DNA from 2 places in the Bradyrhizobium sp. AUGA SZCCT0105 genome. Region 1 is predicted to be linked to the other one. Evidence: riboswitches for the same ligand, from Rfam matches in the RefSeq annotation. Region 1 holds a riboswitch; the other holds the start of a gene.
What was found. A riboswitch is a leader RNA that binds a small molecule or an ion and turns the genes downstream of it on or off. The one in region 1 is predicted to bind glycine.
Positions count from the first base shown of each region.

Region 1 (15,873 bases):
GTTTGACGCTGCCGCCTGACGGCACCAGCGTGCCCTTCTGCAGCAGGCCCATCGTGGTCAAAGAGGTCACCGACTTGCCCGAGCCGCTTTCGCCGACAAGGCAGAGCGTCTCGCCCTCGCGCACCTGCAGCGACAGGTCGTCGATGATGCGGTGCGCGTCCGCCTTGCGGCCGAGACCGACGACGAGATTGTTGATGTCGAGGACGACGTTGGTCATCAGGCTGGTTCCACCGGCGTTGCGAGTGATAGCGACAGATTTCGTCTTGCGTCATTCCGGGGCGATGCGAGGCATCGAACCCGGAATCTCGAGATTCCGGGTCTGGTGCTAACGCACCATCCCGGAATGACGGCTTCAATTGGTATTGAAGCCGTCACTTGCCCTCACGCTGTTTCATGCGGGGATCGAGCGCGTCGCGCGCGGCGTCGCCGATCAGGTTGACGCTGAGAATGGCGATCGAGAGCAGCAGCCCCGGCCAGAAGATCAGCGACGGCTTGACCTGGAAATAGGCACGGCCCTCGGCCATGATGTTGCCCCAGGTCGGCGTTTCCGGCGAGATGCCGGCGCCGAGGAACGACAGGATCGCCTCGGTCAGGATCGCGGATGCGCAGACATAGGTGCCTTGCACGATCAGCGGCGCGATCGTGTTCGGCATCAAATGCCGCCACATGATCTTCGGCAGGCTTGAGCCCAGCGAGATCGCGGCCTCGACATAGGGCTCCTCGCGCGCGGTCAGCACCACCGAGCGCACCAGCCGCGCCACGCGCGGGATCTCGGGGATGGTGATCGCGACCATCACGGTCCAGATGCTGGCGCCGGACAGCGACACCACGGCGATCGCGAGCAGGATAGCGGGGATCGCCATCAAGCCGTCCATCACGCGCATCATCACCGCATCGACCCAGCGGAAGAAGCCGGCGACGAGGCCGATCAGGAGCCCGATGGCGATCGAGCAGACGGCGGCGCCGAGCCCGATCAACAGCGAGATCCGTGCGCCATAGATGACGCGCGACAGCAGGTCGCGTCCATAGGCGTCGGTGCCGAGCAGGTATTGCGCGCTCGACGGCTTCAGCCGCTGCGACGGCGTCAGCAACAACGGATCGTGCGGCGCGAGCAGCGGCGCGAAGATCGCCATCAGGATGATCAGGACGAGGCAGATCGTTGCAACCGCGATGATCGGCGTCGACGCCAGGAAGCCGAACTTGACGCGGAACGGCCGGGTGACGGGGATGGAGGATTCGGGAAGGGTTTCGATCGCCATTGCTCAGTACCGGATACGAGGATCGAGCAGGGTGTAAGCGAGGTCGATCAAGAGATTGACCGCGACATAGATACCCGATGTCAAAAGGATCATGGCCTGGATCACCGGATAGTCGCGCGCCAGCACCGCATCGACGGTGAGGCGGCCGATGCCGGGCAGGTTGAACACGCTCTCGGTGACGACCACGCCCGAGATCAGCAGCGCGAAACCGGAACCGATCACGGTGATGACCGGAACCGCGGCGTTGCGCAGCGCATGGCGCAGCAGCACACCGGTCTCGCCGATGCCCTTGGCCCGCGCGGTGCGCACGTAATCCTCACCCAGCACATCGAGCATCGAGGCCCGTGTCATGCGTGCGATCAACGCGACATAGATGAAGGAGAGCGTGCAGGTCGGCAGGATGATGCGTTCGAAGAACGGACCGAAGCCGGCCGAGATGCTCTTGAAGCCCTGCACCGGCACCCAACGCAGATCGATCGCAAACACCTGGATCAGCACATAGCCGATCACGAACACCGGCACCGAGAAGCCGAGCACCGACAGCCCCATCACGCAGCGATCGATCCAGGTGCCGTGTTTCCATGCCGCGATCACGCCAAGCGGCACCGCCACCAGGATCGAAAGCACGATGGTGGCGAGTGCGACCGAGATCGAGGGCTCGAGGCGCGGACCGATCATTTCGAGGATCGGCTTGTTCGAGATCAGGGAGACGCCGAGGTCGCCGTGCAGCAGCTTGGCGACCCAGGTATAAAACTGGATGTAGATCGGCTCGTTGAGACCGAGCGAGGTGCGTATACGGTCGAGCTGTTCCGGTGTCGCATTGTCGCCGGCAAGAATTGCGGCCGGGTCACCCGGCGTCAGCCGCAGCAACAGGAACACGAACAGAGCCACCACGCCCATCACGGGAATGGCGGCGAGGATGCGGCGGAGGAGATAGCCGATCATCGCTGCTATCTCCTGCCGTCAGATGGTGCGAAGCGAAGGCTGGGCCGCATCATACTCATGGTGTCCCCGTGATGTGTCTCATGCGCTTCTGCGTCTTGTCTCAAGACTAGCGCGAACGTGATGAATTTGCAGGCAAATACTGTGCCAATGGAGACGTCATATCAAGGCGCGGTTCAGGCCGTTGGCGGCCTCCTTTGGTCTGAAGTTGCTATTTCGAATTGCACATGTCGCCATGTGCCACCGACCTGAAACGGCAAGTCCATTCACGCTTTCACCACGCCGCACCAATTGGCGACGAACAGTGCGATGCTCTGCGTTGTCTTGCGAAGGCTGTCGAGCTCGACACGTTCGTTGAACGCATGCGGGCCGATACCGTACGGACCATAGCAAAGGGCAGGGATGCCGTAGTCGACGCAATAGTAGCGGGTGTCGTTGACGGCGGTGGACAGGCGCTCCTGCATCGGAGCCTGGAAGATGGAATGATGTGCTGCCGACAGGGCTGCTTCCGCTTCGCTGCCAGGCTCGCACACCGCTGCGTCTGCCTGAAAACCGCTCCACACGAGCTCGGCCGGATTATCGGACAGGAAGTCGTCGGCCTTGTGCGCCTCCGTCAGGCATTCCTCGATGCCGCGCATCGCCTGCTGGGGTGTTTCGCCCGGCAAGAGACCAAGCCGGCAATCCAGTTCGCACCAGGCCGCGGTCGAACTGGCCCAATCGCCGCCCTTGATGATCCCGACGTTGAACTTGATCGGATTCTTGACGCTGCGGAACCAGCTGTTGTCGAGCGCCCGGGCATTGAGCGCCCTGGTGTAATCCTGGAATGCGCGCACCAGATGCATCGCCGACAGGATGGCGCTCGTACCGGCTTCCGAATAGGCGACATGCACCGGCGTGCCGCGGACGCGCAGTCGAAACCAGACGGCGCCGACCTGGGCGCGCGTGAGCGTGTGTCCGGTCGGTTCGGGAATCAGGCAGGCGTCGGCGCGATAGCCGCGCATCAAGGTCGACAGCGCGCCGTTGCCGGTGCTCTCTTCCTCGGTCACGGTTTGCAGATGGACGCGTCCGCCCGGGGCATAGCCGGCGTCTCTGAAAGCATCGAGCGCGAAGATCATTGCCGAGACACCGGCCTTCATGTCTTGCGCGCCGCGCCCGAACATCCAGCCGTCGTGCACGGCGCCCGAGAACGGCGGTTGTTCCCAAAGATCGGCGGGCCCCTCCGGCACCACGTCGATATGACCTTGCAGGATCAGGCTGCGTCCGCTGCCTTTGCTGTCGAGCGTCGCAACGACCTGCTGCGATCCGGCAAGGTCGATGCCGTCCATCGGTGCAGCCTTCGGATGACTCATCAGGTTGACGTCGGCAAGGCTGAACGTATCGACGTCGTAGCGGCGCTTTGCGAATTGCTCCGCCAGCCAATGTTGCTGTGGGGCTTCCTGTCCGCGCAAGCTGCGGAACTGCACCATGCGCGACAGGAACGCGATCTGATCGTCGAAGTTTCGATCGACGGCCGCGCACAGCTCTGCGGCAATCTGATCCGGCTTGGTCAACGTCTCGTGCGTGTCCGCCACCCCAATGCGCATTGTCCCCTCCCGCGCTGAAGCGCTTTTCCCCAATGTGACGCTAGTCGTTGTCATGCGGTGTTTCTCAGCGAATTCCGACTTGGCCACACGCAAATACGCTCATATTCTTCCTCGTCGGCCGGATAATTAGGGGAAAGCTGCGCGGGCGGTCTCGGTCACATCGACCTGCGACGGCACCATTGAAGGCGTGTCGAGGTCGCGCCAGTCATCGATCGCGCCTGCCACCATCTGCGCCGTCGCAGCCGACAGCGTCCAGCCGAGATGACCGTGGCCGGTGTTGTAGAACACGCCCGGAAACCGTCCGGCGCGCACCACCGGCATCATGTTCGGCATCATCGGGCGCAGGCCGGCCCACGGCACGACCCTCGAGGTGTCGATGCCGGGAAAATGCTGCCGCACCCAATCCACCAGCGGCTGGATGCGGTCTGCGCGGATGTCGCGGTTGAAGCCGTTGAACTCGGCCGTGCCGGCGACGCGGAAGCGGTCCGCGCCGAGCCGGCTGGTGACGATTTTCGCCGCCTCATCGAGCAGGCTGACGGTTGGCGCAGCGTCCCGGCTTTGCGGCGCATCGAGCTGCACGGTGATCGAATAGCCCTTCACCGGATAGACGTTGACGCGGTCGTTGAGCAGGCCTGCGAAGTGGCGGCTCGCGACGCCGGCGCAAATCACGATGCCGTCCGCCTGCAACTCATGTCGCGTCGCGACGCCAGCATCGTGCGAAGCGGCTTCGTTCCAGCCGATGCGGAAGCCGTCGTCGCCGCGCGCGATCGCATCGACATCGGCTTCATGGACGAAGCTCGCACCGCGGCGGATGCAGGCGTCGGCGAGCCCGCGCGTGAACTTGTGGATATCGCCGGTCGCGTCCGACGGCGTGAAGAAGCCGCCATAGCAGGTCGTCTGCAGCGCGGGTTCGATGCTGCGGATTTCGTCCGCCGTCACCGGCCGGCGGTCGAGCCCGCCTTGTTGCAGCAGCGTGTTGACGCGCAGGCCCGCCTCGAATCCGGCCTTGTCGTGATAGACGTGCAGGATGCCGCGGCGTTCGAGATCGAAGGCGATATTCTCGCGCTGTGCGATCGAGAACAGATGCTTGCGCGCTTCGATTGCGAGCCGCGTGGTCTCGATGGTGTTGGTGCGATAGCGGCCGATGTGGCCGACGAACTCGCCGATCCAGGAGTATTTGTGCCAGCTCGGCTTCGGATTCATCAGCAGCGGCGCGTCGCTTCGAAGCATCCAGCGCAACCCCTTGAGGATGGTCGCGGCGCTGTTCCACACCTCCGCATTGCTGGCGGAAAGCTGTCCGCCGTTGGCGAACGAGGTTTCCATCGCGGCGTAGCGATGCCTGTCGAGGACAGTCACCCGGTAGCCGCGTTCGAGCAGGGCATAGGCCGTCGTCACGCCGGTGATGCCGGCGCCAATGATTGCGATGTGAGGCATGGTGGTCTTCAGGCTCCCGTGGGTTAGAGTCGCCGAACCACCGGTGAAACCGGCTGTTTCGACGCCCCATCTGTCACGGTACCTGAGAGCTTGATCCGCATCGGGCCTCGGCCCGATGGCAGACTATCCCCTTCGGTGGACGTCATGGCCGTTTCCATTTGGCCATGCCGTCTCTCTCCAGATCGTCCTGACGATACAGTCCTTTTGCCTGAGAGTTTCCGGGGCGGTTGCTCCGTCGGCGCCGAAGCACAACACGAATGTTGTCGCTTCGATCTCTCCCGCATCGTCGTGTTGGACGGCCGGACCGTAGGCGAAGCCAAAAAATTGGACAAGGCTAAATTTCGGTCCGGCAGTGCCAACGTGTTGTGCAGTGCAAATCGAGTTAATCGAGCGTCGCCAGCAGTGCCGCCATCAGGCGGCCACGCTCGGCGAGGCTCTCGACTTCGATATGTTCGTTCAAAGTGTGGGCGTCGGCGCCCCGTACGCCGAGGCCGTCGAGGGTCGGGATGCCCATCGCGCCAGTGAAGTTGCCGTCAGAGCCGCCGCCGGCGCTGCCATGCGGCAAATCAAGACCCATATCGGCGGCGAGACGCTTTGCCTTTTCATAGAGGGCCATGGTGCCGGCATCCGGCTCCCACACCGGGCGCGTGACGCCGCGCGTGACCTTGAATGTCACGTCATTTGCCGTACCCGACAGCGCCAGCATGCGCTCGACGCCGCGGTCGAGATCGGCCTGGCGCTTGGCCATGCTGAGCGCTTCGCCGGTGCAGGTCGTTGCGACGCAATTGACCCATTGCCCGCCATGCACGATGCCGACCGAGAAGGTGCAGTCTTCGGTGGTCATGCCGTCGATGGCAATGATTTGCCGGGCCATTTCGCGGATCGCGGAACGGCCCGAGGAGAGTGTCGCGCCGGCATGGCTTGGCTTGCCGACAGCTTCCAGATTGAAGCGCGCGATTGCGTAGCGGCCGGTGACGACGCCGTTGTTCGGCCGGCCGGGCTCGGGCACCAGCACGTATTTGTTGCGCGCGGCTTCGGCCTCGATGATGACGCGCGTCGACGGCGTGCCGACCTCTTCATCGGGCGTGAACAGCACCGTGATCGGCAGCGGCGTCGTAAAGGACGCGCGCGCCAACTGCCGGATCGCCTCGATCGACAGATAGTTGCCGCCCTTCATGTCGAAGATACCGGGCCCGAAGCACTTGTTGCCTTCGCGCCGCCACGCCAGCTTTTCGATGGTGCCGACCGGGTGCACGGTGTCCAGATGGCCGGCGATGAGGATGCCGGGCTGACCTTGTTTCGGATGGGGAAAACGGGCGCGGACGCAGCCAGCGAAGCCCTGGCGTCCCGCGATGCGTTCGATCGTCGCACCCATCACCGCCATCTCGCGCGCGGCGAGGTCGAGCATGCGCTCGACTGCGGCCGCATCCCATGTCGGACTCTCGCATTCCACCCAGCTGCGCAGCCCCTGCAGCATCGCTTCGGAATCAAAAGGAAGATTGGCGGGGTTCATGTCTTTTCTCTCTTGTTGTTTGTGCGCGCCGATACGCGTTCGCGTGCCGTACGAAAAGCTCGGAAGACGAGTTTGTAAAGTCAAATGCGCTGCACCAGCGGTTCATTCGTTCGTATACGTTCGATCCTGCCGGAAACCGATTGACGCGCATTGCGCTTGATGCAAGTCTCGATTTCACAAGCCATACAGCATGTTAGTTCGCCTAAATAACGAACCGCATGCATAACGAATAAGCCGGCTTTGACCAGTTACACGTCAGGAGAAATTGCATGTTCCCTATCTCGCGTTGGAAGCACCGCACGCTAGCGGCTGCGTTGACGGCGCTCGCGCTGTCGTTCGCGCCGCAGGAATTGTCCTTTGCGCCGCAGGCGATGGCCGCGGGCAAGACCATCACCGCGGTGATGCATTCGGATCTGCGCGTCATCGATCCGATCCTGACCACGGCCTATATCACGCGAGACCATGGCTACATGGTCTACGACACGCTGGTCGCGACCGACTCCAACTTCAAGATCCAGCCGCAGATGGCCGACTGGAAGGTGTCTGACGACAAGCTCACTTACACATTCACGCTGCGCGATGGCCTGAAGTGGCACGACGGAACGCCGGTGACCGCGGAAGACTGCGTCGCTTCGCTGAAGCGCTGGGCCAAGGTCGACGGCATGGGCCAGAAGCTGATGGATTTCACGGCGAGCTTAGAGGCCACCGACGCGAAGACGATCACGCTGAAGCTGAAGGAGCCCTACGGCCTGGTGCTGGATTCGATCGGCAAGCCGTCGTCGCGCGTTGCCTTCATGATGCCGAAGCGGCTGGCCGAAACCCCGCCGGACAAGCCGATCCCGGAGCAGATCGGTTCGGGCCCGTTCAAGTTCGTCCAGGCCGAATTCCAGCCTGGCGTGAAGGCGGTCTATGTCAAGAACACGGACTACGTGCCGCGCAAGGAGCCGGCGAGCTGGACCGCGGGCGGCAAGGTCGTGAAGGTTGACCGCGTCGAGTGGGTCACGATGGCCGACGCGCAGACTGCGATGAACGCGCTGCAGTCCGGCGACATCGATTTCCTGGAGAACCCGTCGTTCGACACGTTGTCGATCCTGGAAGGCGACAAGGACCTGAAGGTCGAGACGCTGAACAAGTTCGGCTTCCAGACGCTCGGCCGCATGAACTTCCTCTATCCGCCGTTCGACAACATCAAGGTTCGCCAGGCGGCGCTGATGGCGATCAACCAGAAGCAGGTGCTCGACGCGCTGGTCGGCAATCCGAAATACTACAAGACCTGCGTCGCCTTCTTCATCTGCGACACGCCGTTCGCGTCCGAAGTCGGCGGCGAGACCTTGTTGAAGGGCGGCGACATGGCGGCGGCCAAGAAGGCGCTTGCCGAGTCGGGCTATGATGGCACGCCCGTCGTCATCATGGCGCCGGGCGACGTCACCACGCTCAAGGCGCAGCCGGTTGTTGTCGCCCAGCAACTGCGCGACGCCGGCTTCAAGGTCGACCTGCAGGCCACCGACTGGCAGACAGTGGTGACCCGCCGCGCCAGCCAGAAGGCGCCGAAGGATGGCGGCTGGAACATGTTCTTCACCAACTGGGTCAGTGCCGACGTCTCCAACCCGATCGCCAACCTCTCGATCGGCGGCCAGGGCAAGAATGGCGGATGGTTCGGCTGGGCCGACGATCCGAAGATCGAACAGCTGAAGGACGCCTTCGTTCGCGCGCCGTCGCTCGACGAGCAGAAGAAGATCGCGGCCGATATCCAGAAGGAAGCCTACGAGCAGGTCATCTATATTCCGCTCGGTCAGTATCAGGGTCCGAGCGCATGGCGGAAGTCGCTGTCCGGTGTGCTCGATGGTCCGGCAACGCCGATCTTCTGGAATATCGACAAGTCCGAGTAGGCTTGCGGCTTGACGCAATACAAACGGCCGGGACTTGTCCCGGCCGTTTTCGTTTCGCGCAGCCGCGCCGCGACGGCGGCTAATCTAGTGGCCCGATTTAGCGTTGCTCGTGCTCGACAGGCTCGTGAGCTGGGTCTGTCCGACGCCGGCGCCGTTCATCCAGACCATTGCGCCCGCGGCGAACGCCAACAATCCGCACGCCGCGATCGCGCTGCGAATCCATCGCCGGTAGATCGCGCGCTCGTTGGGCGTCGCATCGAGGAATCTCTGTGCGTTAAGCCCGTTGCTGCAGTGAGCCGCGTCGTCGCCGTGTTCGAGGATGGAAGCACCGTGATCGGGCGCGGCATTGCCGACAATCTGATTGCGATCCGCAATCGTCATCGCCTATCTCCAACACATTGATCTCGAAATCTGAGGGCCGCGAAATGTGCGGCCGGAATTTCCAATGCGCCGACACTACATCACGTGGCGATCGCGGCATGTGAACCCTGCCACACCCTCAAAACACGATCAGGTGATGCAGGCATCGTGACGCCGCCTGCTCAGGCCGTGGGCGGGCGCGTGGCATACCAATTTGGATAGCGGCGGCCTTAAGGTTCCCGTCAGTATTGTGTCGTAGTCTGACCGCCGACTTGTGTACCTACCGCGACGGGCCCATGGCCGACGACCATAGCGGGCCCGCACCGGCCAGCGCGCAACAGCCAATGCCGACCGAGAAGCGCCGTTCCGGCGCACGCCGCCGCGTCCTCAAGTCGGGAGCGATCGAGTTCGGCAATGAAGTGATCGCCTGCACGGTGCGGAATCTCTCGCCTCAGGGCGCCTGCATCGAAGTGAACTCGCCGCTGTGGTTTCCCGACCGCTTCACCCTCGGCGTCGACGGCCAGCGGTGGCCGTCCCGCATCGTATGGAAGAAGCAGAAGCGGCTGGGACTGGCGTTCGAGTAAGGCTCGACGCCCGGCGCGCCGCGCCGCGCCGATTTGCACGAACAGTTGTCGTCTATTTCACAAACTACCCAAGGTTTGCGGAGTATTGTCCGCCGGGCCGATACCCAGCCTCGGGGAAATTGCGATGACCATCAATGTCAAGGCCTACGCGAACGCCGATGATATCCTGATCGCCTGGCAGCCGGACACCTGGTCCAACGACTGGGTCGGCTTCCAGCTCGAGCGGCGCAACAACATCACGCAACAGACGACCGTGCTGTCCAACCGCATTCCGCCGAAGCCCGGCGAGAAACCGGTCGCGGACGCCGGCATATCCTCGACGCAATCGCCGTTCCGGCGCTGCATCTGGGCCGATCACAGCGTCGTCGATACGGAGAATGTCTCGTATCGCGTCACCGCAATGAAGGGCGGCGCGAACGGGACTTTCACGCCCGATGCGGCCACGGTGACGGCCTGGACGACGCCGACGGTTGCTTCGGGCGATGCGGGCGGCGGCTTGTCGGCTTATTTCAACCGCGGCACCCTGATGTCGCAGATCGTCAGCCGCTTCGTGCAGGGCGATACGTCCGACGACGCGCTGCGCAATTTCGTCAAGGGCCTGTCCGACCCGGCCAACCAGGCGCGCCGCTACCTTTCAGGCGACGCCCTGCACGAGATCCTGGCCTTCTTGCACGATGCCGATCTCCGCGGCAGCCAGATCCATGCCGCCATCTACGAGATGAATGACGAGGAGTTGGTCGGCGCGCTGAAACCGTTCGGCAGCCGCGGCAACGTTCTGCTCGGCAATGGCAGTGCGACCAAGCCGAACATCGCGGGCGAGCTCAGTGGCGCCGGCCTGACGGTCAAGCATCGCGATCTGTCGAATGCGGGCAGGTCGTCACCGAGCGTCCACAACAAGTTCGTGGTCGAGAGCGACGCGCATGGCAACGCGATCCGCGTGCTCACCGGCAGCACCAACTGGACCACCACCGGGCTGTGCACGCAGCTCAACAACGTGCTGATCATCGAGAATGCGGTGATCGCCAAGCGCTACCTCGATCAGTGGGGCAAGCTGGTCGCCGCGGGCAATGCCATGCCGCCCGCGCTCAAGACGTCGAATTCCAGTCCGACCAGCGACAGCAACATTTCGGTCTTCTTCGCCGCGACCAACGGCGAGGCGGAGTTCAAGCCGGTGCTGGACCTCATCAAGAACGCCAAGGACGGCGCGCTCTTCCTGATGTTCATGCCGGGTCAATCGCCGTTGCTGGATGCCCTGCTGGTCCGCGCACAGCAGAACGACATCTATGTCCGTGGCGTGGTGTCGACCATGATGGCCAGCAAGAACGGCGACATCGTTTCGGTCGGAGGGGAGGTCGTCAAATCGGGCGCACCGAAGCAATCCTTCCATGACGACGTCCAGCTGCCGCATGGTGTGAGCGCGACCAACGAACCCTCATGGGCCGACGTCGAGTTCAGCGTCCAGCAGATCCGCAACGCCGGGATGATCGCGATCGTTCACTCCAAGACCATCGTGATCGATCCGTTCTCCGACAATTGCGCCGTCATCACCGGATCGCACAATTTCTCGGTCGCCGCTTCGGAGAAGAACGACGAGAATCTCGTGATCATCCGCGGCAACAAGCAGCTTGCCCAGGCCTATGCGCTGCACATCAACGGCGTCTACGACCACTATTCCTGGCGCGGCTATCTCGGCAGCGGCGGCAATCCGGATCAGATTTATTCGCTCGACGGCTGGAAGCCCGGCGGCGGCAAGGAGCAGGAGCTGGATTTCTGGATGGAGGAGCCGGTGCCGCCCCGTCCGACGGGCAGCGGAGGCGGTGGCGGCGCGGCGCAACAGTCCAGTGTGGCTGGCGGGGTGTCGACGAAGACAGCCGTCAAGAAAGTGCCCAAGAAAGCCACGAAGAAAGCCACGAAAACATCGGCCAAGAAAGTCGCCAAGACGTCAGCCAAGAAATCGGCGAAGAAGGCGAGGAAGCCGGCTAAGGCCGCAGAGGCAAAGAAAACCAAGGCCAGGACGACGAAGAAGGCCAAGGCAAAGAAGGCGAAGGCCAAGAAGTAAGAGCGGTGCGCAACAGGCTGGTGCGGGCGGTGGGACTCGAACCCACATGACGTTGCCGTCGAGGGATTTTAAGTCCCTTGCGTCTACCAGTTTCGCCACGTCCGCATATTGATTTTGTTGATCTTTTCGTAATCTAGACCAAGGAGTTTTCCAAGATCCCTTGGCGGTTTTCCAATCTGGCTTCGTTCTGCTCCGGCAAAACCCCGGCGGCGCACCTTCTAGCTCTTCGTCGTCAGCCGAGCAAACGTCCGGATGACGTCGTCCTCCCGGGCGACGTCGCGGGTGTAGTGGCCGACTATGCGTTCCGAACTGTGGATGATCGGCGATCATGATCGCAATACGTTTCGGATTGCGTCAATGAGCCCGACCTGGTGGTCGACCAGCACGAGCGCCGCATTCCCTGACGAAGCGAACGACATTCATGATCAGGCTCCCGGTCGCAGGACGACGCGGTTGCGCGATGATCCGATCACTGCGGTGTAGGCCGCCTTCGTCTCAGCGAGCGGGTAGATCGAGGACGGGACGATCGGATAGGGGCGCAGGAAGCCGCCGGCGAACCCAGGTAGCACGCTACGCAGCAGCTCTGCGCTTTCGATCGTGGAAAACGCAAGCGTGTCGACGCCGAGGTAAGTGTGCCGTCCGCGATAGAATTCCAGGATGTTGAATTTGACCGTCTGGTTGGTCGTGGCAATCAGGATCTGCCGCCCGGCCTTTGCAAGCGAATGATGCGCATCGTCGAAATAGGGGTCACCGACCGTGTTGAAGACGATATCGGCTCCGTGGCCGTCGGTCAGTTCGCGCACACGCTCCGCGACGTCGGCCGTCGAGGAATTGATGATTTGGATCGGGGCGTTGGCGTGGCCTTCGTAGGGTTCGTCCTTGCGCACCACGCCGATCACCCTGGCGCCTTGCCAGGTCGCAAGCTGGACCGCAGCCTGCCCGACCTTGCCGTTGACGCCCATGATGAGGACATGTTCACCGGGTTTCGGCGCGCCGGCTCGCCGAAAGCCTTCGATGGCTGTCACGAACGGTACGCCGATCCCTGCAGCCTCATCCATGGAAATGCCGTCCGGCTTTTCGACCAGGGCCGCGGCCTCGACGACGACATGGCTGGCGTGCGTACCGTCGCGGCGGATTCCGAGGTCGCCCGACGAACCGAACACGGCTTTTCCGATCAATGCGTCCGGCCCTTCGACCACCCGCCCGGAAAAATCACGGCCCGGGGTTCTTGGGAACACCGCATAGGGCATCAATCCCGTGGCGGCCTTGACGTCCGACGGGTTGACGCCCGCGGCTTCGATCGCAACCACGACTTCGTGTGGTTGCCGCGTGAGCGAGTGTTTCTCGATGGACGGCGCGATCGCCGCCGCATCGGCGGCTTTGGCATTGAGCCGCACGCAGGTCGCCTCGACGACGACATCGGTCCCCGATCTGGTGATGGCATTCATAGTTCGCTCCTAAGCCTTGATTGTCTTCGTGGGCGAGGGCAGGCCGACGATCCGCCGGCTGTCCTCGATCGTCGCGATGGCGCCCCCGAGATCCTCGACGATGCGGCGCGCCTTTGTGACCATTTCCGCGTTGGAGGTCGCGAACTGGCCGCGCGTGAGATAGACTGCATCTTCCAGGCCGATCCGCACGTGACCGCCCGCAAGATAGGATTGTGCGACCGTCGTGAATGCGGCCTTGCCGATGCCGACCGCGGTGAACTCCGCGTCCGACGGCAGCAGGCCGCGCGCGTACAATACGGTTTCCGGGGCAGGCTGAAAGCCGTAACGAACGCCCATCACGAAGGAACACAGGACTGGCCCTTGCAGAGAGCCGTCGGCCAGCAGATCGCGCATCAGCGCGATATCGCCGGAATCGAACAGCTCGATCTCCGGTTTGACGCCGGCGTCCGCGATCACTTTCGCCATCCGGCGAACGTTCGCCGGCGTATTGATCACGACCTCGCCTCCGGAGTTCATGGTGTTGAGATCGAGCGTGCAAATGTCCGGTCGCAGCACGGTGACGTGCTCGACCCGCTTCTCCGGCGCCATCAGGGTCGTGCCCTCGGCGGCCACCTTCGGATCGTCCCTGGATGGAACAAAGCGTCCGCCCGGTCCTGTCGTGATGTTGAGGATCAACGCGGGGTTGCGCGCGCGAATGCGCTCGACGACGTCGACATAGTGGTCGAGCAGCATCGAGGGACGGCCGGTAAGCGGGTCCCGAACGTGGATGTGGACGATGGCGGCGCCCGCATCGGCGGCGTAGAGACAGGCGTCAGCGATCTGCGCCGGCGTGATGGGAAGATGGGGGGTCTGCTCGGGTGTCGTCAGGTTGCCGGTCACGGCGCAGGTGATGATGACCTTTTCGCGGGGGGATCGCATAGACTTGTTCTTTCAAAGCGAGCGGCCGCCGTCGACCACGAAAGTCGTTCCGGTCGCGAAGCCGAGTTGGTTTGCGCAGGCGAGAATGGCCGAGGCGATGTCCTCTGCAGTCGCGATCCGCTTCAGCGGTGTCGTCGTCGCGGTCTTGGCGTTGAAGTCCGCGCCGCGCCCCGGAACGAAGCCGGTGTCGACCACGCCGGGTGCGACCGCGAGCACCCGCACCTCGGGGGCCAGCACGCGGGCGAGCGATTTCGTCATGACGTCGATGCCGGCCTTGACGGCACAATAGGCAATCGAGGACCCGATCCCGTTGGTGCCCGCGATCGATGATATCGAAACGACGAGGCCGTCGCCGGATGCCTTCAGGAGCGGAGCGAAGGTGCGGATCGCCGCAAATTGTCCGCGCCAGTTGACCGCGAACATCCGGTCAATCAGGTCGTCGTCCAGCGCGTCGAGATCGGCGTGAGGCACCGGCTTGGTAAAGCCGGCGGCGTTGACGAGGATATCGAGCCGGCCGAAGCGCCGCTCGATCTCGGCGCGCAGTGCTTTCAGGGTTGCCGTCTGCGCGACGTCGGCGATCAACGCGGCGTGGCCGTCTCCATGCAGGGATTGCACCACCGTTGCCGCGGCGGCCGCTTCGTCCGGAACGTCGCGGTGGCTGATTGCGATGCGGGCACCGAGTTCGGCGAAGCGCTTGGCGGACACGGCCCCGATGCTGCCGGCGCCACCTACGACGAGCACGACCTTGTCCTTCACGGATTGATTCATCGTGTGCCTCACTTGATCGGCGGCTTGGGGAGGATCGCTTCACCGTTTTCCATGGTGAAACGATAGTTCAGCGTGTACCAGGGCGCGCGGACCCCGGGCGCCGGTGGGTCGCCGTCGTCATGCCGGCGATAATCGCCGACCAGCGCGCGCGTCACTCCGAACACCACGTCGCTGTCCAGGTGTTCGTCGTGGTCGACGAAGACCTGCGTGATCAGCGTCTTGTAACCGGGCTTGAAGCCCAGGAAGTGCATGTGTGCCGGCCGGTAGGGATGCCTGTTCTGGGCGCGCAGCATGTCGCCGACCGGGCCATCGGTCGGCACGGGATAGCCGGCGGGCTTGACCGATCTGAATGAAAACCGACCCGAGGCGTCGGTGGTGAACTTGCCGCGCAGGTTCATGTCTGCCTGCGTTTCGTCCTGGTTCTCGTAGAGGCCGACCGGTGAGGATTGCCAGACGTCGACCTCGACATTGGCGAGGGGCTTGCCCGCGATGTCGACGACCTCGCACGCGACGAAGAGTTCGGGGCCGGGTGTCGCAGAACGAACGATCGATGCTCCGTTCTGCGTTCGGGGAGAATTGGCCCGCCAGAATGGGCCCAGCAATGCTGCCGCGGTTTCGGTCGCACCGGCGTTGCCGTTGTTCAGCAGGCAGACCAGCGTCGAGAAGCCGGTCGCATCCGCGAAGAGGATGCCCTCGTTGTGGCTGTCGTGGGTGGCCTGTCCGATCCGGTTCAGGAAATCGATGCCGAGATCATATTCCGCTTCGGTGAGTTTCACCTCGCGGGCGAAGGCGTGGAGGTGCCTGACGAAGGCTTCCATCACCGTTCGGAGCCGCGCGTTGTCGGTCGACGCCATCGCCCGCAACACGGTCGGCGTTACGTCCTCGAGCTTCTCGATAATGCCGTGAGACATCGGTGTGCTCCTGTACAAACGGTTGCGCTCATGAATGCAATCGTTTGCAGTTGATATTGCAATCGATTGCAATAAGTCAAGGGACGCGCTATGCTCATTTCGCGCGAATGAGCTAAGCAACAGGAATCGCTGGGTGAATCGACCTGTCACGACAATCAAGCAGATCGCGGCCGCCGCCGGCGTTCATCCTTCGACCGTGTCGCGG
Region 1 covers NZ_JAFCMK010000002.1:331,979-347,851, reverse strand. The annotation lists gene JQ573_RS10655 (ABC transporter ATP-binding protein) at 1-217, opposite strand, end outside; gene JQ573_RS10650 (ABC transporter permease) at 372-1,259, opposite strand; gene JQ573_RS10645 (ABC transporter permease) at 1,263-2,204, opposite strand; gene JQ573_RS10640 (ArgE/DapE family deacylase) at 2,468-3,784, opposite strand; gene JQ573_RS10635 (D-amino acid dehydrogenase) at 3,911-5,218, opposite strand; glycine riboswitch at 5,287-5,401, opposite strand; glycine riboswitch at 5,405-5,509, opposite strand; gene JQ573_RS10630 (M20/M25/M40 family metallo-hydrolase) at 5,601-6,731, opposite strand; gene JQ573_RS10625 (ABC transporter substrate-binding protein) at 7,001-8,620, shown strand; gene JQ573_RS10620 (hypothetical protein) at 8,705-9,001, opposite strand; gene JQ573_RS10615 (PilZ domain-containing protein) at 9,277-9,564, shown strand; gene JQ573_RS10610 (phospholipase D-like domain-containing protein) at 9,689-11,623, shown strand; tRNA gene JQ573_RS10605 (tRNA-Leu) at 11,642-11,728, opposite strand; gene JQ573_RS10600 (zinc-binding alcohol dehydrogenase family protein) at 12,049-13,071, opposite strand; gene JQ573_RS10595 (3-keto-5-aminohexanoate cleavage protein) at 13,081-13,989, opposite strand; gene JQ573_RS10590 (SDR family NAD(P)-dependent oxidoreductase) at 14,002-14,757, opposite strand; gene JQ573_RS10585 (dioxygenase) at 14,766-15,668, opposite strand; gene JQ573_RS10580 (LacI family DNA-binding transcriptional regulator) at 15,703-15,873, shown strand, end outside.

Region 2 (15,873 bases), 160 kb from region 1:
CAGCGAGCCCATTTCCTGCAGCCGGCCTTTCAGCGTGGGCCCGAGATCCTTCATCAGGAAGGGCAGGCCGGCGAACGGCCCGTTGAGATCGGCGCCGTCGCGCGCGGGATCGGCGATCACGTCGTCGAACAGCTCGACCACGCCGGAGAGCGCGGGATCGACCTTGGCTGTGGCGGCGGCAGCCTGCGCCGCCAGCTCCCTTGGCGTCAGCTCGCCGTTCCGGACGCGCTCGGCGAGCGCCGTCCCGTCGTGCCGCGTCCACTCGTCCCAGCTCATCGCCAAAGTCATGTCGTCGATCCCTTTTCTGCTTTGTTGCGCAGTGTAGTTTGGGGGGCCGTCCGGTCAAACCATCGCGCGGGCGCTGCGCCGGCGCTGTGCTCGGGCGCGCGGGCGCTGCTGTCCGACGCGCTTGCGCGGCGTTGCAAGCGCCGTGCCCGGCTTGAAAATGCCCCAGTTTCGGCTCCAATTGCCCCTCGTCAGTGGTGGGGGCGTCCATGTTCCGCAGGTTGGTATTGCTGGGCGGCGTGATCGCGATCGGGCTTGCGCTTGCCGGCTGCACGCGGTGCGGGCCGATCTGGGACGACTGGATGCAGTCGCCGAAATCCTGCAAGTCAGACCACCTCTAGGGCAGGGACGGGCGCGCTTGGCGGCGGCTTTCCTGGGGTGATATACCGCTGACGAAAATGCAAGGAGCGTTCTTATGAGAGTTTTGAGCGCAGTTGCGGTTGCGGTGCTGCTGTCGGCGCCGGCCTATGCGCAAATGCCGAACGTCAATCTGATGCCTGAGGTCAAGACCAAGACCCAGGACGAGAAGGATCGGGACGCGATCAACGACAAGGCCTACAAGGACTCGCTGAGCAAGATTCCGGATGCCAAGGGATCGGCCGATCCCTGGGGCGCGGTGCGCAGCGATGCGCCGAAGGCGGCAGCCCATCCTCCCGCCAAGCCGAAGACCAAGACCGGGAGCTCCGCCCAGCCCGGAGGCTCCGCGCAGCGTAGCCAGTAAGCCCCGTTCGGGCCGGCCTCGCCGGTTTCCCGCAGACTCGGATTCTTGTGGCGCCGCCCCTATATTGGGGGTGTCGTCAGTTGGAGCGTTTTCGAGCGAAGTGGATACCGGTTCGCGTGAAGAAAACGCGTCAAAACTAGAATCTAGAGCCCGGTTCCGATTCAATCGGAACGGGGCTCTATTCCGGAGTTGCGGCAATGGTGTTTCGTCCGCGCGATCTCGCCAGCCGGATGGCCGCACGGCACAAGCCGGATGACGGCTATCTGCGCGAGACCTTCAGCCTGCCGCGCGATCAGGCCCGCCTGCGGGCGCGCGACTTTCTCAAGCGCTACCCGAAGGCCGCCTATATGAGCTCCGTCGAGAGCTGGCGCGAACTGCCCGGTGGCGACATCGAGTTCACGATGCGGCGGCTGGCAAGCGCGGACTGAGACTTGCCGACTTGCCGGACAGACTGCGCCTCAATCCTGATCGCGGTGCCCGCGGGTCCGTCCGAGCCCGAGATTGTTCAGCTCGCGGTCGATCCGCAGCTGCACGCGGCGGATCGCCAACAGGTCGAGCTTTGCTTCGGTCTTGCCCGTGAAGACCCGATCGCCGATCTGGAAACGCCATTTCCAGACGCCGGGCATGAGCTGCGTGACGCTGAATTCGACGCCCTTGTGAATCATCTGGAACGGTTCCGCGAATGAATGGCGGTCGTCGATATTTAAATCAAAAGTTGTAGTAATAATTAACACCCGTCAAAGGATGAGTGAACCTGCGCGCCCGTTCGGGCGTCGTTGTGGATCCCGAAGTGGATCCGTTCGCGGGAGGCGTCGCCTTGCCTCGCGACGCGCAATCACGCGCAACCAGTGTGTCGGCCGGACAAGCCAATGTTACGAACACTGCCGGAACCCGAGTCTTCCCTTGAACGCTACGTAGTTTTTTTGGGCGTCAGGAGGGGTACTAAGGTAGTATGCAGATTGTGCCAATCGTGATCCGGCGTCGCCAAATCCTTCGGTAACTCGTTGATCATCTGATGGAGTCGAGACGAAGGCCGAGCAGCCTGCTCGCGGAACTTTGTTCTGCCCCGGAGAACTACGGATCGCGCTGGGCCGCCGCCCAAACGCTTCGACAATGGCTTCCGTCGCCGTGCTCGGATCCGCCCGGTCTCATTCGGGCTGATGCCTGACAGCACAACGCCGCCCGCTTGAAATGCTTGCGGACGGCGCTGGCCCTAGCCCCAGGAAGGTGTGCAAAATCCTGATAGCCGGGAGCCTATACAATTTGTGCCACAGCACATGTCCCAAATTGGCTATCACGGCGATCGGTCGGGACGGCTCGGCCTCAGCGCTTCGCCATGTTGACGCCACCGATGGCGCTGGCGTCACGCGCCAGAATACAACGGAGAGGGCCACCAACTGAGGCGGCCTAAACAAAGCTACGCCGCCCGCTTGAAATAAATGCGGACGGCGCTTCTCTAGCCCCGAGAGGGTACGAACAAAATCCCGGATATTGGCACTTTTTGGAGGGCGATAACCTCTTTAGTGGCGGAGCCTATCCTTCTCCTTCTGGATGGCGGCAGCACTTCTGTCGGTCTGCCGGCGCCAGAAGTGATTCAGGACCGCCTTGATTGCCGTATCGCTCTTGTCGGCCCATCGCCTCCGGAAATTGACCACTCTTTTCACGCCGATATGCGCCTGGGCCTGGTATCGGCCCATCATGTCGGCGCTCGCAAACCGGGCGTCCGCAGCCACTCGCTCAACTGTGAGGTGGTTTCGGCCAGACGAGCTCTGCGGATAAGGCTGGAGCGATCGACACCGGGGGGAGTTCCCGAGGCCTCCTTCCGGAGCCGCTGTGCCTCGATGTTGAGACGCTCTTCAAGTGATCCTGCCTGCATGAGACGCGGTCGCTTCATGACCATGGCGCGCTCCATTCCGTTAGAGGAAGGCGGGAGCGCTGCCGGGCGATCTCATCACCGATGAAAGCCACGGGCGGGGCGGTGATGGACTTACCGTGTACCTGTCTGGGGGGAATAGCGAGCTATCTATTTCAGGCCTTTTGTCGCAACTCGTGGAACGAATGGCGCTTCAAGGCGGCGGAAATTGTTCCGGCTGTAAAGCGGGGAAGAACAGATAGCGTCCTATGGTCGCCGCTCGCTTGAAACAAATCAGGCCACTCCAAAAATTCGGTCTAGGCCACCAAGGGGTAACACGGGCCAGCACCTGCGTCCTGGTGTCTCCCAATCAGGACGTGAGCGATGGCAAATGAGGACAGTCGTGGTTCCGGCATCGGAACACCGTGTTCTTCCGGAGTCCACATAGATTGTGGAAAACTCTAGTCTCATCGTTGCCGGGGCTGGACCTTTCATCCCGATCTTATTTTGGAGAATTTTCCCGGTAAGGGGTCGCGGCGTGAGCGGCCCCTTTCGATTCGGCGGAGCGGCGAAGCGGCCCCAGCATCGATCTCCAAGGGCGCTGGGGCCGTTTCTTTGGATTGAAGTCAAGACGCCTTCCAACCCTCAGAACTACCTCAAGCTGATCGCGTGGCGAGATCGTTGAGACCATGCCGGAGGCACTTGAGGATTAGGTGAAACGCCAGAAGAAGCGGCTGGAACGGGACGCGAAAGAGGCCGCCAACTGAAGCGGCCTAGCTATTGTCGTTCAAGCCTCCGCGCCGACGAAAATATCGAACGCCTCGTAAGCCTGCTGCGGCGTCTTTCCTTCCTTGAATGCGTTTTCGAAACTGAAGATCGCATCCGCTAGAAGGAATTCATCCGGCACAGGAAACAGGGCGCGAAGTTCGGCGAGCCAGCTCGCGTAAGAGGGCGGGTTGAACTTGCCCAACGTGTAGTTATCGCTGAATGAGCTGCGCATTTAGGTCGGAGCCCTAAGGCCGGGCGAGGAAAGCCACTCGCTGATGTGCGATGTGGTCTCAATCTGGCGTGCTCTCCGGATCAACCTCTCACGCTCGATACCTGGCGGAGTGCCCCTCGCTTGCTTGCGAAGTCGCTCTGCCTCATCAGCAAGGCGGTTGTAGAGAGGTTCGGCTTCGGGCTGGTAACGGCGGCGTTGCTGCATGGCGCTGCTCCTCTGTTTGCAGAAGGCGGGAGCGCGTGATGGCGTTCTCATCACCGATAGGGGCCAACAAGGCGGTGCGGCGATCGGGTAACTTTCGCATGTCAGGTAGCCGACATGCTGGTCAATACAGACCACATCGGCAAGAGTTAATGACTTTCAAAGAGGCGACATTTCCCAATCCGTGCCGGTGGCGAGTGACATGCGCTAACGCGGAAGAACGGATGAAGGCCACGTCAAACGGATCTTCGGTCAACAACTCGAAATGGAATTTTGAGGAAGAGGCCGCCAACTGAGGCGGCCTCCGCGATAATGTTTGAGTCAGGGTCTTGGCCGATATCGCGGATATGGCGGCGGTTCCGTGATGCATGTGCCCACCGACGACACTCGGCAAGGCACGTCATAGTGCAGTCTGCCGCCTGGGGCGTTCGCCCGTACCTTTGGCATCGTGGAATCAACCACGTCATTCGCCCTGGGAGCCGTAGTAGCGGAAGGCTGATTTTGCGCGATAGCCAGAGACGACAAGGCAACCAGCGCGGTCACCGTGAACAACGCAGTCCTCATGACTTGTGTCCTCCTCCGTAGTGCTGCACCCAGACCCGGATTAGGTCACTAGTTACCACAAACCAGGACCAGGCTGGGAACTCGGTTCACCCACAGAGAGAAACCCCGGTAACGCTTCAATTAATGCGCGATGAAGGCACCCAATAGCATCACCGCGATAAGCAGTGAGCCGCCGAAAATAGCAATGCCAAGACTGACGCGGGCTGGAATTGAATATGAATCGAAATGGGGCTGTTCGATCATGCCCCGCTCCCTTGTTTCTGGGCGGGGAGCGCGAACGGCTCTCAGTCACCGGCAGACGCCGTTACAGGGCGGTGATGGCCGAAGCTTGGAACAGCCGACGTTCCAAGGCTGGTCAACTTTGATCACTCTCGAAAAGAAAACTAACGATTTGGGCGCGACTGCCGAGACCCGGAAGGCAGGCGTGCGGCTCCAGAGCGGATTCACGCAAGGAACTCCGTTCACCCACGGAGAACCCCGGTAACACTTCTACTCTGTGGATTGAGAACAGTTGTCGGACCATAACGATTGCTATGGGTAGAACGTTGGATTGCCGACTCAGTAGTCCTACCGAGAACAACGGCCAAGCCTTGGTTTCGGCTCGCTTAATCGGAATTAGGACAGTCCCAAAATCAACTTAGGACACGGGGGCTTAAATACGGACAGCACCCAACAAGCCAAAAAGAACATATTGCGAACACGGAACAAACGTGGTACGAGGTTCCTATCAACAACGCGTTCCGCCTGATCGCATCGCCCGTTTTTCCCGCTAGCGAATCCCCGCCATAAGGAGCACATCCCAAATGTCCGCTACTGCACTGCGTATCGTCGAAGGATCCTCCATGGACAAGTCCAAGGCCCTCTCAGCCGCGCTCTCCCAGATCGAGCGTCAGTTCGGCAAGGGCTCGGTGATGAAGCTCGGCAAGAACGACCGTTCGATGGATGTCGAGACGGTGTCCTCGGGATCGCTGGGGCTCGACATAGCGCTCGGCGTCGGCGGTCTGCCGAAGGGACGTGTCGTCGAGATCTACGGGCCGGAATCGTCGGGCAAGACCACGCTGGCGCTGCACACCGTGGCGGAAGGCCAGAAGAAGGGCGGCATCTGCGCCTTCATCGACGCCGAACACGCGCTCGACCCGGTCTATGCGCGCAAGCTCGGCGTCAACATCGACGAGCTCCTGATCTCGCAGCCCGACACCGGCGAGCAGGCGCTGGAGATCTGCGACACGCTGGTGCGCTCCGGTGCGGTCGACGTGCTGGTGATCGATTCGGTTGCGGCCCTGGTGCCGAAGGCCGAGCTCGAGGGCGAGATGGGCGATGCGCTGCCGGGCCTGCAGGCGCGCTTGATGAGCCAGGCGCTGCGCAAGCTCACCGCCTCGATCAACAAGTCCCACACCATGGTGATCTTCATCAACCAGATCCGCATGAAGATCGGCGTGATGTACGGCTCGCCGGAGACCACGACCGGCGGCAATGCGCTGAAATTCTATGCTTCGGTCCGCCTCGACATCCGCCGCATCGGCGCGATCAAGGAGCGCGACGAGGTGGTCGGCAACACCACCCGCGTCAAGGTGGTGAAGAACAAGCTGGCACCGCCGTTCAAGCAGGTCGAGTTCGACATCATGTACGGCGAGGGCGTCTCCAAGATGGGCGAGATCCTCGACCTCGGCGTCAAGGCCGGCATCGTCGAGAAGTCCGGCGCCTGGTTCTCCTATGACAGCCAGCGGCTCGGCCAGGGCCGCGAGAACTCCAAGGCGTTCCTGAAGGCGAATCCCGACATCACCGCCAAGATCGAAGCTGCGATCCGCCAGAACTCCGGCCTGATCGCCGAGCAGATCCTTGCCGGTACGCCCGAGCGCGACGCCGAGGGCGAAGAGCCCGCCGAGGAGTAAGCCTCAAGGCTCAATCATTTCGCTGCAAGCGGGCGCTGAGGACGTTGAGTTGCCGACGTCTTCGGCGTCCGTTTGGTTTTGTGCCGTCCGTGATGCTGTTGGGCCACCTGTTGCGGAATGAACGACCCGTTATGACCCGGCTTATCCTCACATTCACTGATAGCGGCGCTGGCGCCCTGAAGGCCGCACGGCTCGCCGATTGCGTTGTTGGCGTCGAGCTGCGATTCGTGTGCGGAAAATTGCCGCCATCAAGCGAACTGGATGCCTTGTTCTCGCCGCGCGCGGCTTCGCACCGCGCCGGGGCACACTGGCTGGACAATCTTACCGGCAGATTGCTTGAGGACGCGCATCGTCAGGGTCTTGGATTGGTCGAATTTTGCGAGCGCTTCGACGCCGTCGATCTTTGGGTCGATCCCGATCCGAACTCACAACTGCAATTGATCTGGCTGCTGGATTACCTGCGCCCGCATGCGAGCGTCACGTCCAGGCTTGCGATGCTGCAGACCGATCACATCATCGGCGAGCGACAGCCGGCCGAATTGGCCGCTTGGCAGCTGCGCCTCGCTCCCGTCCGCGGGCATCATCTCGAAGTCGCCGGCGCTGCGTGGGCGGCTTGGGGCGCGTCAACACCGGAAGCGTGGTTCAATCTGTTGACTCAGGATCCAGGAGCACTTCCGCAATTGCGCAGCTCAGTCGTCGCGCTGCTGGAAGAACTTCTCGGGCGTAGCTCCGCGCTCGGCGCAACGGAAATGCGAATGCTGGAGCTGCTGTCAGCGGGACAGGTCCATCCGTACGATCTGTTTCCCGGGCACGAGAAACCCAATCGTCGGCGGACGTTCGGTTATTGGGAAACGGGGGTCTTGCTGGACGGGCTGGCTCACTGTCCAATGCCTGCCATCTCCGGCCCCGATGACGGGCCGTTCGATCTCGACATGCACGAGGACCCGGAACGTCACCAACGCTACAAGCGGAGCCGGCTCGCGCTGACCGGCCTCGGCAGGGCAATCGTCGCGGGCTCCGGCGATTTCAGCCAGCACAACCCGATCCATCGCTGGTGGGGCGGCACCGAGCTGACCAACGAGCGGCTGTGGCGCTGGGACTCCGAGAGCCGCACCTTGGTCGCGCCGTAAGGCTTGATCGCGTGACGCCGGTAGGCGCCGCGTTACGCCAGCGCCTTTTCCCGGCTCGCAATCAGCGCGCGCAAGTCTTCCGTCACGGCGACCGATTGATGGGTCTTCTGGTCGGTGGCGACCCAGATGATCTCGCCGGTGGCGCGCAGGTCGTCGGAGCCCTTGGCGAAGATCTCGAGGGTAAGCACGATCGAGGAACGGCCGATCTTGGCGACCCGCACGCAGACCTCGATGTCCTCGTCGAACCGGATCGGCGCCTTGTACTCGACGACTGATTTCACGGTGTGAAAGTCGATGCCGGTCCGCGCGACCTCGCCGAGATAGTCGTAACCGAGCGCGCGGAAATACTCTGTTATCGCGGTGTCGAAGTAGGTCAGGTAGTGCGCGTTGAACACCACGGCCTGCGCGTCGACCTCGGAATAGCGGACGCGGAACGGGAAATGAAACCAGAATTGCTCGCGCATGTTTCCTCCTGCCGCGGCGCTGCTTCTTATCGTTCGTCCGCCTCCAGCGGGGACGTTATGGTGGCCGGATCGTAGGATGGGTAGAGCGAAGCGAAACCCATCACTTCACAGTCCGGATGCAATCGATGGGTTTCGCTGCGCTCTACCCATCCTACAATAGTGGCCAGAGCAACGGCCGCCTTACTCCGCCGCCTGCGCGTAATCCTCGATCGGCGGGCACGAGCACACCAGATTGCGGTCGCCGTAGACATTGTCGACGCGGCCGACCGGGCTCCAGTATTTGTCGGAGCGCGACACGCCGGCCGGGAAGCAGCCCTCGGCGCGGCTGTAGGCCCGGTTCCAGGCATCGTCGGCGATGTCGTGGACGGTGTGCGGCGCGTGGCGCAGCGGCGACGCCTCGACCTTCCAGCGGCCCTTCTCGATCTCCGCGATCTCGCCCCGGATCGCGATCATGGCGTCGCAGAAGCGGTCGATCTCGAACTTCGATTCCGATTCCGTCGGTTCGATCATCAGCGTGCCCGCTACCGGGAAGCTCATGGTCGGCGCGTGGAAGCCGTAGTCGATCAGCCGCTTGGCGATGTCGTCCACGGTGACGCCGCTGGTCGTCTTCAGCGCCCGCGGGTCGACGATGCACTCATGCGCGACGCGGCCGCGCTCGTTGCGATACAGCACCGGGAAGTGCGGCTGCAGCCGTGCGGCGATGTAGTTGGCATTGAGGATCGCAACCTCGGTGGCGCGCGTGAGCCCTTCGCCGCCCATCATCAGGATGTAGATGTAGGAGATGGTCAGGATCGACGCCGAGCCGAACGGCGCGGCCGACACCGGGCCGATGGCGTGTGCGGTCGCGCCGTCGGTTGCGGGATGACCCGGGAGATAGGGCGCAAGATGCGCCTTCACACCGATCGGGCCCATGCCGGGGCCGCCGCCGCCATGTGGGATGCAGAAGGTCTTGTGCAGATTGAGATGGCTGACATCGGCGCCGTAATCGCCGGGCCGCGACAGCCCGACCTGCGCGTTCATGTTGGCGCCGTCGAGATAGACCTGGCCGCCATGCGCATGCACGATGTCGCAGATCTCGCTGATATGCTCCTCGAACACGCCGTGGGTCGACGGATAGGTGATCATGACAGCGGCGAGATTGGCCGAATGCTTCTCCGCCTTGGCGCGAAGATCATTGACGTCGACATCGCCGCGCGCGTCGCAGGCCACCACCACGACGTCCATGCCGACCATCGCGGCCGAGGCCGGATTGGTGCCGTGCGCGGAGGAGGGGATCAGGCAGACCTTGCGGTGCGGCTCGCCGCGGGCGAGATGATAACCCCGGATCGCCAGCAGCCCGGCATATTCGCCCTGTGCGCCGGAATTCGGCTGCAGCGAGATCGCGTCATAGCCGGTGATGTCGCACAGCCACTGCTCCAGCCGCTTGAACAGCGCGTGATAGCCCTTGGCCTGATCCGCCGGCGCGAACGGATGCAGATTGCCGAACGCCGGCCAGGTGAGCGGGATCATCTCGGTGGTGGCGTTGAGCTTCATCGTGCAGGAGCCGAGCGGGATCATCGCGCGGTCGAGCGCGAGATCGCGATCACTGAGTTTGCGCATGTAGCGCAGCAGCTCGGTCTCCGAACGGTGGGTGTTGAACACCGGGTGGGTGAGGAATGCGCTGGTGCGGCGCAGCTCCTTCGGCAGCGCCTCGCGCGCGGCCGCCTCGATCTCGGCAAAGCTGAGCTTGCCGCCGAACACGCGCCACACCGCCTCGACGGTCTCCGGCGTCGTGGTCTCGTCGAGCGCGATGCCGAGCGTGGTCGCACCGATGCGCAGATTGATCCGCTCCGCCAGCGCGCGGGAGACGATCTCGATCTGCTTCGCTCCGACCTCGACGGTTACTGTGTCGAAGAACGCCTCGCTGGTCGGCGCAAAGCCGAGCTTGCGCAGGCCCGCGGCGAGCACGGTGGCGCGGCGATGCACGCCGCGTGCGATATGGGTCAGGCCTTCGGGGCCGTGATACACCGCATACATCGAGGCGATCACGGCGAGCAGCACCTGCGCGGTGCAGATGTTGGAGGTCGCCTTTTCGCGGCGGATATGCTGCTCGCGGGTCTGCAGCGCGAGGCGATAGGCCGGTGCACCGCGCGAATCCACCGAAAGGCCGACGATGCGGCCGGGCAGCGAGCGCTTCAGCGTGTCGCGCACCGCCATGTAGGCGGCGTGCGGTCCGCCATAGCCCATCGGCACGCCGAACCGCTGCGCCGAGCCGATTGCGATGTCGGCGCCGAGCTCACCGGGCGAGGTCAGCAAAGCCAGCGACAGCAGGTCCGCGGCGACGATCGCAAGCGCACCCTTGGCGCGCAGCGATGCGATCGCCGGCCGGAGGTCGCGCACTGCGCCTGTCGTGCCGGGATATTGCAGCAGCGCGCCGAGCACGTCGGCCTTGTCGAGCTCGGTCAGGGGATCGCCGACCACCAGCGCCCAGCCCAGCGGCGCGGCGCGCGTGCGCATCACCGCCAGCGTCTGCGGATGCACCTCCTTGTCGACGAAGAACACCTTTGCCTTCACCTGCGAGTGGCGCTCGGCGAGCGCCATTGCTTCGGCGGCCGCGGTCGCCTCGTCGAGCAGCGAGGCGTTGGCGACGTCGAGCCCGGTGAGATCGCAGATCATGGTCTGGAAATTGAAGAGGGCCTCGAGCCGGCCCTGGCTGATCTCCGGCTGATACGGCGTATAGGCGGTGTACCAGGCCGGGTTCTCCAGGATGTTGCGCTGGATCACCGCGGGCAGGATGGTGCCGGAATAGCCCTGGCCGATCAGCGAGGTGAACACCTGGTTCTGCGCGGCGAGCTCGCTCATATGCGCGAGCGCTTCGGTTTCGCTCAGCGCCCGGCCGAGATCGAGCGGCGCCTTCTGAAGGATCGACGCCGGCAGCGTCTCATTCATCAGCGCCTGCAGGCTCGCGGCGCCGACCGTCTCCAACATCGCGTTGATGTCGCGCGGGGATGGTCCGATGTGTCGGCGGACGAAATCGGTGGCGGCTTCGTTGATCGGCTTGAAGGGCGCGTTCATGGGCTAATCCTTGGGGTGATCCTCAGGCGGTGTGCGCGGCGTAGGCGGCCTCATCCATCAGGCCGCCGAGTTCGCCCTTGTCGGCAATCTTCAGCTTGAAGAACCAGGCCTTGCCGCCGGCATCCGAATTGACCAGCGCGGGCTCGGCCGCGAGCGCCTCGTTGACCTCGATCACTTCGCCGGTGATCGGCGCGTAGACGTCGGAGGCTGCCTTGACGGATTCGACAACCGCGGCGGCCTCGGCCTTCTTCAGACTGCGGCCGACCTTAGGCAGCTCGACGAACACGACGTCGCCGAGCTGTGACTGCGCGTAATCGGTGATGCCGATCGTGGCGACGTCGCCCTCGATGCGGAGCCATTCGTGGTCGGACGTGTACAGCGTCGTCATGGGGATAGATCCTTTGGCGTTTAGCGTTTGTAGGTATTGGGAACGAAGGGCGTGGCGGCGACCTTGAGCGGCAGCCGCTGGCCGCGCACTTCGGCGAAAACCGTGGTGCCGACGGCGGAGAGGGTGGTGGGCAGATAGCCCATCGCAACCGGCGCATTGAGGCTCGGGCCAAAGCCGCCCGAGGTCACCTTGCCGATTGGCTCGGTCGAGGTCGGATCGGCGAACAGGGCAGCGCCTTCGCGCACCGGCGCGCGGCCGTCGGGCTTCAGGCCGACACGGCGGCGAGCGGCGCCGTCGGCGAATTGCGCGAGAATCTTGTCGGCGCCCGGAAAACCGCCGGCGCGGGCGCCGCCGCTGCGGCGAATCTTCTGCACCGACCATTCCAGCGCGCCTTCGACCGGCGTCGTCGTGGTGTCGATATCGTGGCCATAGAGGCAAAGCCCGGCCTCGAGCCGCAGGCTGTCGCGGGCGCCGAGCCCGATCGGCAGCACGTCGGGATTGTCCAATAGCGCACTGACCAGGGCTTCCGCCTTGTCTGCAGGCACGGAAATCTCAAAGCCGTCCTCGCCGGTATAGCCGGAGCGCGAGACGAAGCAGTCGATGTCACTGAGGCGGCGCGGACCTGCGTCCATGAATTTCATCGAACTGACATCTGGACAGAGTTTCGCCAGCGCCGATTCGGCTTTCGGCCCCTGCAGCGCGATCAGCGCGCGGTCGGCCAGCGACACGATCTCGCAGGCATCGGAGAGATGCGCCCGCAGATGCGCCTCGTCCTCGGCCTTGCAGGCGGCGTTGACCACCAGGAACAGGTGATCGCCGAAATTCGCCACCATCAGATCGTCGAGCAGGCCGCCGTCGTCGTTGGTGAATTGCGCGTAGCGCTGCCGTCCCGGCGCGATGCTGACGATGTCCTGCGGCACCAGTTTTTCCAGCGCGAGCGCCGCGTCGCCGACCTTGCCGGATTTGGCCTTCAGCACGAGCTGTCCCATGTGGGACACGTCGAACAGGCCGGCTTCCTTGCGGGTGTGGAGATGCTCCTTCAGCACGCCGGCCGTGTATTGCACCGGCATGTCGTAGCCGGCGAACGGCACCATCTTGGCCCCACGTGCCAGATGCAGCGCGTGCAGCGGGGTCTGTTTCAGCGGGGAGGTTTCGCGCGCAGACATCACAGGGCCCTCGCGGTTCCCGCAGGGGACCTATTTCCCCTTGAGAAACCTGCAGAAAGCCCCATCTGTCGCTGTGCCTGAGAGTATTATCCCGTCGGCGGACGCATCGGGGAGAACCAACCCCAGCGCCTCTTTCCAGATGTTAGACGTCACGCGGTCCTTTTGCCTGAGAGTTTCCGGGGCGGTTGCTCCTTCGGCGCCGGCGGTAAGGCCGGTCTCTCCCGACGTGACTAGTAACAGGTAGGTAGAAAACACGGCGCCACCAAGACTGTCAACGCAGCTGCAGCAACTATCCAATGGGGCTTTGTGCTGCCGCGGCAAGCCCATGATCCGCCTGCACAGTTTCTGGACACCGCAGCTGGCAATGTCTAAAAGCGTTCGGCCGGAAAATGACGCCTTTTTGCGGCTGGCCGGCCCCTTTTTCCGATTGGATGAACATGAGCAGCGTCAACGACATCAGGTCGACATTTCTGAACTTCTTCAAGGAGAACGGCCACGAGATCGTGGCGTCGTCGCCGCTGGTTCCGCGCAACGACCCGACCCTGATGTTCACCAATGCCGGCATGGTGCAGTTCAAGAACGTCTTCACCGGTGTCGAGAAGCGCAGCTATCAGCGCGCCACGACGTCGCAGAAGTGCGTGCGCGCCGGCGGCAAGCATAACGACCTCGACAATGTCGGCTACACCGCGCGCCATCTCACTTTCTTCGAGATGCTCGGCAACTTCTCGTTCGGCGACTACTTCAAAGAGCGCGCGATCGAGCTCGCTTGGAATCTGATCACCAAGGATTTCGGGCTGAAGAAGGACAAGCTTCTCGTCACCGTCTACCACACCGACGACGAGGCGGCCGGCTACTGGAAGAAGATCGCAGGGTTCTCGGATGACCGCATCATCCGCATCCCGACTTCAGACAATTTCTGGGCGATGGGCGATACCGGCCCGTGCGGTCCGTGCTCCGAGATCTTCATCGATCGCGGCGAGCACATCTGGGGCGGACCTCCGGGCAGCCCGGAGGAGGACGGTGATCGCTTCCTCGAATTCTGGAACCTGGTGTTCATGCAGTACGAGCAGGTGACGAAGGAAGAGCGCGTGGCGCTGCCGCGTCCCTCGATCGACACCGGCATGGGGCTGGAGCGCATGGCCTGCATCCTGCAGGGCGTCGAGAGCGTGTTCGAGACCGATCTGTTCCGCCATCTGATCGATGCGGCCGCATCGGCCCTCGGCCATGGGCCGAACGAGCAGAACGTGGCGTCGTACCGGGTGATGGCCGACCATCTGCGCTCCTCGGCGTTCCTGATCGCCGACGGCGTGCTGCCGTCGAACGAGGGCCGCGGCTATGTGCTGCGCCGGATCATGCGCCGCGCGATGCGTCACGCACAGCTCTTGGGCGCGAGCGAGCCGCTGATGCATCGCCTGGTCTGGGCGCTGGTCCGCGAGATGGGCCAGGCCTATCCGGACCTGGTGCGCGCGGAGAAGCTGATCGAGGAGACGCTGCAGCTGGAAGAGACCCGCTTCCGCAAGACGCTGGTGCGCGGCCTGTCGATCCTCGATGAGAAGAGCGCCGGCCTCAAGAAGGGCGACATGTTCGACGGCGACACCGCGTTCACGCTGTACGACACTTATGGCTTCCCGTTGGACCTGACACAGGACGCGCTGAAGTCGCGCGGCATCAGCGTGGACCAGGCATCGTTTACCGATGCGATGAACCGCCAGCGCGAGAAGGCGCGCGCTTCCTGGGCAGGCTCTGGCGAGGCGGCGACCGAGACCATCTGGTTCCCGCTGCGCGAGAAGCTCGGCGCAACCGAATTCCTTGGCTATGAGACCGAGAGCGCGGAAGGCGTGGTGACGGCGCTGGTCAAGGACGGCGCCGAGGTCGACGGCCTCGAGGCCGGCGAGAGCGGCGCGATCGTGCTGAACCAGACGCCGTTCTATGCCGAGTCCGGTGGTCAGGTCGGCGACGTCGGCATCCTCACGGGCGAGGGCGTCAAATTCCGCGTCACCGACATGCAGAAGAAGGCCGGCGACCTGTTCGTGCATGTCGGCACGGTGGAGCAGGGCACGCTGAACGTCGGCACCGCCCTGCAGCTCGAGGTCGACCACGCCAGGCGTTCGTCGATCCGCGCCAACCACTCGGCGACGCATCTGCTGCATGAGGCGCTGCGCCAGGTGCTCGGCGACCACATCGCGCAGCGCGGCTCGCTGGTCGCGCCCGATCGCCTGCGCTTCGATTTCGTGCATCCGAAGCCGATCACGCCGGAAGAGCTCGCCCGGGTCGAGGACATCGCCAACAACGTCGTGCTCGAGAATGACGAGGTGACGACCCGCGTCATGGGTGTTGACGACGCCCGCGAGGCCGGTGCGCGCGCACTGTTCGGCGAGAAGTATGGCGACGAGGTTCGCGTCGTCTCGATGGGCAAGAGCGCCCGCGAGCACGGCCAGAACGCGCTCGGCTGGTCGGTCGAGCTCTGCGGCGGCACCCATGTCCGCCGCACCGGCGACATCGGCCTGATTTCGGTGACCAGCGAGAGCGCGGTCGCCTCCGGCGTCCGCCGCATCGAGGCGCTGACCGGACATCATGCGCGCAAGCACGCCAATGACACCATGACGCTGGCGAAGACCGCGGCGGCCGAGCTGCGCACTACGATCGAGGATGTGCCGGCGCGCATCGCGGCTCTGATGGAGGAGCGCAAGAAGCTCGAGCGCGACCTGTCGGATGCCCGCAAGAAGCTCGCGATGGGCGGCGGAGCGTCGTCGAACGGCGCGGCCTCCGGCGTTCGCGAGGTCGGCAACGTCAAGCTGCTCGCGCGCGCGGTCGAAGGCGTCGAGACCAAGGACCTGAAGAGCCTGGTCGACGATGGCAAGAAGCAGATTGGCTCCGGCGTGGTCGCGATCGTCGGCGTCACCGAGGACGGCAAGGCCGGCATCGTGGTCGGCGTCACCGCTGACTTGACCTCGCGCTTCAACGCGGTCGAGCTGGTTCGCAAGGGCTCCGAAGTGCTCGGCGGCAAGGGCGGCGGCGGCCGGCCCGACATGGCGCAGGCTGGTGGGCCCGACGGCGCCAAGGCCGATGCCGCGCTATCGGCGATCGAGCAGGCCATGACTCAACAGGCATCGGCCGGCGCCTGACGGAGAGGCTGATCGTGGCGACGGCTCCGGG
Region 2 covers NZ_JAFCMK010000002.1:493,950-509,822, reverse strand. The annotation lists gene JQ573_RS11455 (amidase) at 1-288, opposite strand, end outside; gene JQ573_RS11450 (peptidylprolyl isomerase) at 495-626, shown strand; gene JQ573_RS11445 (hypothetical protein) at 701-1,006, shown strand; gene JQ573_RS11440 (hypothetical protein) at 1,204-1,434, shown strand; gene JQ573_RS11435 (hypothetical protein) at 1,465-1,671, opposite strand; gene JQ573_RS11430 (hypothetical protein) at 3,646-3,858, opposite strand; gene JQ573_RS40610 (hypothetical protein) at 4,744-4,866, opposite strand; gene recA (recombinase RecA) at 5,427-6,515, shown strand; gene JQ573_RS11420 (hypothetical protein) at 6,647-7,645, shown strand; gene JQ573_RS11415 (thioesterase family protein) at 7,678-8,109, opposite strand; gene gcvP (aminomethyl-transferring glycine dehydrogenase) at 8,290-11,163, opposite strand; gene gcvH (glycine cleavage system protein GcvH) at 11,186-11,551, opposite strand; gene gcvT (glycine cleavage system aminomethyltransferase GcvT) at 11,572-12,717, opposite strand; glycine riboswitch at 12,863-12,951, opposite strand; gene alaS (alanine--tRNA ligase) at 13,155-15,842, shown strand; gene JQ573_RS11390 (cyclic nucleotide-gated ion channel) at 15,854-15,873, shown strand, end outside.
Region 2: another riboswitch for glycine. It lies ahead of gcvT (glycine cleavage system aminomethyltransferase GcvT); the one in region 1 lies ahead of JQ573_RS10635 (D-amino acid dehydrogenase).